DNA from 2 places in the Melaminivora jejuensis genome. Region 2 is predicted to be linked to the other one. Evidence: riboswitches for the same ligand, from Rfam matches in the RefSeq annotation. Region 2 holds a riboswitch; the other holds the start of a gene.
What was found. A riboswitch is a leader RNA that binds a small molecule or an ion and turns the genes downstream of it on or off. The one in region 2 is predicted to bind thiamine pyrophosphate.
Positions count from the first base shown of each region.

Region 1: another riboswitch for thiamine pyrophosphate. It lies ahead of thiC (phosphomethylpyrimidine synthase ThiC); the one in region 2 lies ahead of IDM45_RS01600 (purine-cytosine permease family protein).

Region 1 covers NZ_JACWIJ010000002.1:2,291,923-2,295,713, forward strand. The annotation lists gene IDM45_RS10870 (methyl-accepting chemotaxis protein) at 1-192, opposite strand, end outside; gene thiC (phosphomethylpyrimidine synthase ThiC) at 373-2,253, opposite strand; TPP riboswitch at 2,334-2,446, opposite strand; gene IDM45_RS10880 (hypothetical protein) at 2,515-2,691, opposite strand; gene lpxC (UDP-3-O-acyl-N-acetylglucosamine deacetylase) at 2,716-3,639, opposite strand; gene ftsZ (cell division protein FtsZ) at 3,719-3,791, opposite strand, start outside.
Region 2 covers NZ_JACWIJ010000002.1:284,748-288,538, forward strand. The annotation lists gene IDM45_RS01595 (SH3 domain-containing protein) at 1-167, opposite strand, end outside; gene IDM45_RS01600 (purine-cytosine permease family protein) at 382-1,710, opposite strand; TPP riboswitch at 1,800-1,908, opposite strand; gene IDM45_RS01605 (hypothetical protein) at 2,099-2,890, opposite strand; gene IDM45_RS01610 (NAD(P)/FAD-dependent oxidoreductase) at 2,936-3,791, opposite strand, start outside.

The DNA of each region.
Region 1 (3,791 bases), 2.0 Mb from region 2:
CCCCAGGCTGGTGCGCAACTCGGTCATGGCCGTGAGCGTCTGCACCTGCCGGGCAAACAACTCATGTACCGTGGCACGGGAGCTTTCCAGGGCGCCGTACCCCAGGGCGCCAACGATGGCAAGCAAAAGCAGCGAAAAAACGGTCGCGGCATACAAGCGCGCACGGATGGAGATGCGCCCGGATAAGGACATGTGCAGACCTTCAAGGAAAGAATAGCCAGCCCTTGTGAGGCCAGCCTTTGGAGTTGAGCGTGCTTGCGCCCTGAAGGCATCATAGGTAGCGCCGGGCTGCGGCAGAACCCGGGAAAGCACGGGCTGCCGAAGCTGTTGGCGCCTGCCGCGTCCCGCTTTCCTTGCTGGGCAACAGCCCGCTCAAGGAGCAAGCGTGGCGATGGGGATGTAGAAATCCCCGCCGGCGCGGTTGAACTCTTCGGCCTTGGCCTGCATCCCAACAGCCACCGCCTCAGCTTCGCCCACGCCACGGGCGGCGGCGTATTCGCGCACCTCCTGCGTGATCTTCATGGAGCAGAACTTCGGCCCGCACATGGAGCAAAAATGCGCCACCTTGGCGCTGTCCTTGGGCAGGGTTTCGTCGTGGAATTCGCGTGCCGTGTCCGGATCCAGCCCCAGGTTGAACTGATCCTGCCAACGGAACTCGAAGCGCGCCTGGGACAGGGCATCGTCGCGCGCGCGGGCGCCGGGGTGGCCCTTGGCCACGTCTGCCGCGTGCGCGGCGATCCGGTAGGCGATGATGCCCTGCTTGACGTCGTCGCGATCCGGCAGGCCCAGGTGCTCCTTGGGCGTCACGTAGCACAGCATGGCCGTGCCCATCCAGCCGATCATGGCGGCACCGATGGCGGACGCGATGTGGTCGTAGCCGGGCGCGATGTCGATGGTCAGCGGCCCCAGGGTGTAGAACGGCGCCTCGTGGCAGGTCTTGAGCTGCTCGGCCATGTTGGCCTGGATCATGTGCATGGGTACGTGGCCAGGGCCTTCGATCATGGTCTGCACATCGTGCTTCCAGGCAATTTGCGTGAGCTCGCCCAGGGTGTGCAGCTCGGCAAACTGGGCCTCGTCGTTGGCGTCCGACGCGCAGCCCGGGCGCAGGCCATCGCCCAGGCTGAAGGCGACGTCATAGCTTTTCATGATGTCGCAGATGTCCTCGAAGTGCGTATAGAGGAAGCTCTCCCTGTGGTGCGCCATGCACCACTTGGCCATGATGGAGCCGCCGCGCGAGACGATGCCGGTGCGCCGACCCGCCGTCAGATGGATGAAGGCCAGGCGCACACCGGCATGGATGGTGAAGTAGTCCACGCCCTGCTCGGCCTGCTCGATGAGCGTGTCGCGGAAGATCTCCCAGCTCAGGTCTTCGGCGATGCCGCCGACCTTTTCCAGCGCCTGGTAGATGGGCACGGTGCCTATGGGCACGGGCGAGTTGCGGATGATCCAGTCGCGCGTGGTGTGGATGTTCTTGCCGGTAGACAAATCCATGACGTTGTCGGCGCCCCAGCGAATGGCCCAGACCAGCTTTTCCACCTCCTCCTCGATGCTCGACGTCACGGCCGAGTTGCCGATGTTGGCGTTGATCTTGACCTTGAAGTTGCGCCCGATGGCCATGGGCTCGGCCTCGGGGTGGTTGATGTTGGCCGGGATGATGGCGCGGCCCCGCGCCACTTCATCCCGCACGAATTCGGGCGTGATGATCCTGGGGGTGCTGGCGCCCAGCGGGTTGCCAGCCAGGCGCTGCTCGCGTGCGGCATCCTGCTGGTACTGCGCCATCCACTCGCGCCGACCGTTCTCGCGCAGGGCGACGTATTCCATCTCCGGCGTGACAATGCCCTTTCTGGCGTAGTGCATCTGCGTGACGTTGGCGCCGCGGCTGGCGCGGCGCGGCTGGCGTTGCAGCGCAGCGGCTTCGGCACGCAGGACGGCCAGGCGGGCGGCGTCCTCGCTCTTGCTGCCATCGTCCAGGGCAACCGGCTTGCGCCCTTCATAGACTTCGGTGTCGCCGCGCTCGGCAATCCAGGCGCCGCGCACGCTGGCCAGGCCCTTCTTCACATCGATGCTGGCCGCCGGGTCGGTGTAGGGGCCGGAGGTGTCATAGACGCTGACCACCTCGCCGTTGGTCAGCGTGATGTCGCGCACCGGCACGCGCAGGTCGGCGCGGCTGCCGGTGATGAAGGATTTGGTCGAGGCAGGAAACGGCTCGCGGGCGCGGGCCAGCAGATGGGAGAAATCGGCGGGGGCGTTCATGGCAGGCACTCCAGTTCATGGTGAAGGGAATGCTCCGCAATCGACAGGAAAGGGCTGGGCGCTCGCAAACGCACCCGGGCCATTCCTGCTGCAGCTCTTCTTACGCTGGTGCTAACCAGATCAAGTTCGCGGTTTTGGCGATCGGGTTCGCCATCTCAGCACGCCTGTCGTTCGTGCACCCCGGAGCGGGCGCAGTATAGGCGTTGGGCGTTGCTCACAGGGCGGACGCAAAACGCCCATCGCACAACTTTCCCCCCCTACTCAGGCCACGCGCTCCATGATCAGCACGGCAAAGAACATGCCGGCGGCGATCAGCGTCCACTTCAGGATGATCCAACCCAGGCGCCGCCAGTGCGCCTGGCCGGTGCCGGCGTAGAAGGCAAAGCACACCGCCGCCACCAGCAACAGCAGCATGACCAGCCAGCGAAACAGCAGCATGGCTTCAGCCCCACCAGCGCCTGCTCACCAGGCCCGCACCGCCCGGGCAAAGCCGCGCGGCGCCTGGCGCTCGTGCTCGAAGCTGACCAGCTCCCAGGCATCGCGCTGGGCCAGCAGCTCGCGCAGCAGCAGGTTGTTCATGGCATGGCCCGAGCGGAAGGCGCTGTAGGCGGCCAGCAGTGGCCGGCCCACCAGGTACAGGTCGCCCATGGCGTCCAGGATCTTGTGGCGGGCAAATTCGGCGTCGTAGCGCAGGCCGTCGGCATTGAGCACGCGGTAGTCATCCATGACGATGGCATTGTCCAGCCCGCCGCCCAGGGCCAGGCCGCTGGCGCGCAGCATCTCCACGTCGCGCGTGAAGCCGAAGGTACGCGCGCGGGCGATGTCGCGCGCATAGTTACCCTCGCCCAGATCGAACTCAACGCTCTGGCCGGTCGAGTCCACCGCCGGGTGGGCAAAGTCGATCTCGAAGCGCAGCTTGAAGCCGTGGTAGGGCGCAAGGCGCGCCCACTTGAGGTTGCTGCCCTCGCCCTCGCGCACCTCCACCAGCCGCGTCACGCGGATGAAGCGCTTGGGCGCGTTCTGCAGCTCGATGCCAGCGCTTTGCAGCAGGAAGACGAAGGAGGCCGACGAGCCATCCAGGATGGGCACTTCCTCGGCGGTGATGTCGATGTAGAGGTTGTCCAGCCCCAGGCCGGCGCAGGCGGACATCAGGTGCTCCACGGTGTGTACCTTGGCGCCGCCGACACCGATGGTGGAGGCCATGCGCGTGTCCACCACTGCCTCGGCGCTGATGGGAATGTCCACCGGCTCGGGCAGATCGATCCGGCGAAAGACGATGCCGGTGTCGGGCGCCGCCGGGCGCAGGGTCAGCTCGACCCGCTGGCCGCTGTGCAGACCCATGCCCACGGCGCGCGTCAGGGTCTTGATGGTGCGTTGCTGGAGCATCGGCAGATTCTAGGAAGCAATGAAAAACCGGGCTGACAAGCCCGGCCCTGGAGCAGGTGGCGGGCCAGCCCGCCGTCCATCAGTCTGCCTGCTTGCGCAGGAAAGCCGGGATGTCCAGCTCGTCCATGCCGCCCGAGGACAGGGCATCGACT
Region 2 (3,791 bases):
TTGCCCTTGATGCTGACGAATTCGGCGGCCTGCACGGCCATGGGTGCCATCAGCGGCGCGGCCAATGCCAGCGTGGCGGCAGCGGCGGTCAGCAGGCGGGCAGTGCGCGAGGCGCGGCTGGCGGGGACGGTGGAGACAAGGCGGGACAGGGGCGAGGACAGGGACAAGGACACGGGGCAGGACTCCTTTCTTGAGCTTTCTGGATTTGTCTGACTGTCACAGACAGGGGCCAAGTGTGACAGCCCCGGTGGACGCCCGCCGTGCCGTGGAAGTTCCTGCCGAAACTCCCACTCCGTCCACAGACCTGCAAAATGCTCCTGAAGAAGTAGCTGTGATCGCTTGCTGGTATTGGGTTTCAGGCAATTTTGACTATGAAAACCATCAGCCCAGCGCCGGCGCTACAGTCGCCCGGCTGCGCGTAGCCCACGACAGCAGCAGGCACAGCAGCAGCGTCGGCAGGGCTGCCCCCAGGCCCGGCAGTAGCTTCGGCGCCAGGTGATAGAAGGCGATGCCGGCCAGCCACAGCGCTACCGACGGCCAGTGGACGGCGGGTGCCCCGTCCAGCCGCACGCGCGCTGCCACGCCGCCGCCCAACCGCCCCAGCACCACGCCGAACAGCGGCACGAAGACCGAGCTGAGCGTCAGCAAAAACGGCTCCAGGCTGTGCATGGGCAGCACCAGCGCCAGCACCGTACACAGCGCGGCGATGGCGATGCCGAAGCGGCGGATGCTCCAGCGCGGCAACAGACTGTGCGCCGAGACGGCGCCCGAATAGGCATCGCCATAGGCGTTGTCCACCTCGTCGATCAGGATCAGCGACAGCGCAATCAGCCCGCCCTGGGCCAGCAGCAGCGCCGTCACCAGGTCTGCGCTGGGCAGCACCAGCGCCACCAGCACGCCCAGGCTGTAGCACCAGACATTGGCCAGCAGATAGCCGGCCCAGGTGCCGGTGAGCGCAGTGCGCCCGCTCCTGCCGTGGCGCGCGTAGTCGGCCACCAGCGGCAGCCACGACACCGGCATGGCGATCACCAGGTCGAGCGCGCCCATGACGCCCAGGCCGCCCGCGCCGGGCCGGCTCCACAGCGCCGCCAGACCCTGGGCCTGCGCCAGCGCAAGGAATTGCCAGGACAGCCAGACCAGCGACAGCACCACCAACGGCAGCGCCACGCGCGCGATGATGCGCCGCACCAGTTGCACCATGGAGCCGCTGATGAGGGCCACCACCACGCCGCCCCACAAGAGCGTCGCCGCAAGCAGCCAGCCGCTGCCGGCAAAAGCCCCCGCGCCGCCCGACTGGCGTGCAATCGCCAGGGTCGAATCGCGCATGACCACCAGCTCGAAGGTGCCCCAGCCGACCAGCTGCACGATGTTGAGCACGATGGGCAGGCTGGCAAAGCGCCGGCCATACACCGCGTGCATCAGCCCGGCGCTGGACAGGCCGCTGTCGCAGCCCAGCTTGGCCACCCAGCCCAGCAGGCCCGCGCCCAGCAGCGAGCCGCCCACGATGGCCAGCAGCGCCTCGCGCGGCGACAGCGCCGGCATCAGGTAGGCGCCGACTTGCATGACCAGCAGGCCCACGCCCAGGCTGAACCACAGCGAGGCATGGTCGTGCCAGGAAAACACGCGATCGCTGGCAGCGACCGGCGACAGCGCCTGGTTGATGGGGCTGCTGCCCGTACCAACGGGAGGCGAGGTGGTTGGACTGCTCATGGCTTGCGCTCCTTGGATGGCCGTTGCGCGCGGGACGCAGGCCTTGGCGCATCGCCGCCGCGAGGCAGCAAGGCTGCGCCGGCGTGGCGAATGTCTGGAGCGTGCTTCCCTGCGCGAGGATGATCTCAATCAGGTTCAAAGGGACTGTCTCAGCCCGTGCTGCCAGTGACCGGCAGCCGGGCACCCCCAGCGATGCAGCGCGCCAGGGCGCGCTGCGGGCGGATTCTAGGTCAGGCAAGCCACGTCAGGAGATGCACTCCGAAAGAGTCCAGGCAAGGCAAGAGGAGGACTGCGTCCTGGCAAGGTTCCTTCTTGCGAAATGGAATTCGAGAAACCGGTCGCCGGTGAATGGCAGTGCGATCTGTGACAGATGCTGGAATATCCGTCTTCAGGCCGAGCGCAGCAGGGAATTTTGCGATGTCTCCTGATGAAGCTCACGCAGTTTTTCCCGCAGCGAACTGAGGCCACCGGTGGCGTAAATCCAACTGCCATTGGCGGCTCGCACACTCTCGACCGAGGCGTGCCTGATGAAATCGGTCATGAAAATGACCGGATTGTTGGATTTGGACAGGGATCTCAACTGTTTGCTGTTGCCGGCGTCGGCAGAAACAAAGGACAGCTTGATGTGCTTGAACTCGTTCTTGATCAAATGGGCCTGCCCCGGTAGGAGGCCGACAATGGTGGCGGAGACGTTCTTGCCGCTTTTCTGTGGCGTGCGTTTTCTGTCCCTTTTCAGCTCAATCGGAGCATCGTCCGAGTATTTTTCGCTTTCCTCGGCTACAGGAGGAAATTCCACACTCTGCTCGGGTTTGGCTGCAGCAGGCGGCTGCGATTGCGGTTTTGCAGCCACTGGCACCGAGATTGGTGCCGGTGCCGGTGTTGGGGCTGCTGTGGTGGCAGGCTGTGCTGGTGCCGCTGGCTGAAGCGGCTGCACCAGGGGCTGCGCCAGCAAATTGATCGGAATCTGGATGGGCTGTATGTGGCCGATGGCAGCCGCGATTTTCTGGTGGATATCCCTGGTGGCATCGGCAATGATGCTGTTGACCCGGGATTCGATTTCCTGGCGCAGCGGCTGCTCCAGCGCCGCAACAATCGAGGCGGCTACTGACTGGGCAATGCCCTGAAAAGCGGTCTGCAGAATGGCGGATTCAGTGGTTTCCGGGGTGGGGCGGTCGGTCATGGAGGTGATGCAGAATTTGCGGCCCAATTGCCGGCAGGCATTCTGTCACGCAGCCGGGCGCGCTCCGGAAATGCCCAGCAAGCCCTGCAGCCGCTCACTGCTGGTCGTGTACTCCAGCGGCAATTTGCGCCCGGCCAGCCATTCGGCTGCGCCGAAGGCGGCCAGCGTGGCTTCGTGAAAACCGCTCAGGATCAGCTTGCGCTTGCCGGGATAGGTGATGGCGTCGCCCACGGCGTGGATGCCTGGCACGCTGGTGGCAAACGTGGCCGTGTCCACCACCAGCTGCTTGCGCTCGAGTTGCAGGCCCCAGCTGGCGATCGGCCCCAGGCGCGGCACCAGGCCCAGGCGCACCAGCAGCACATCCACCGGCAGGCGCAGGGCGGCGCCTTCGGGCGTGGTGAGTTCCAGGGCGCTCAGGCGGCCTGCGTCCTCCACGATGCCGCCCGCCATGCCGACCACCACCTCGATGCGCCCGGCGGCGCGCAGCGCCTGCAGCTCATCGAGCACCGCCGGCGCGGCGTCGAACACGTCGCGCCGGTGCTGCAGCGTGATGCGCGCCGGGCGCAGCGCCTCGGGCGCGCTGGCCAGCGCAATGGCCTGCTGCACGGCGGGCGTGTCGCCGCCATGCACCACGGCCTGCTGGCCGGCCAGGCTGGTCGTGCCGTCCCAGCGGTAGAGCACCTGGCTGCCCTCGTGCGCCGGCAGGCCCGGCAGCTTCAGCGTGCGCGGCATGAAGGCGCCCACGCCGCTGGCGATGAACACGGCGCGCGCCTGCAGCTGCGTGCCTTGCGCCGTGCCCACGAGAAAACCGCCCTCCGGCAGCACCTGCAGCGCATCCACCTGCTGGCCCAGGTGGAACGTCGTGGCAAAGGGCTCGATCTGCGCGCGCAGGCGCTGCACC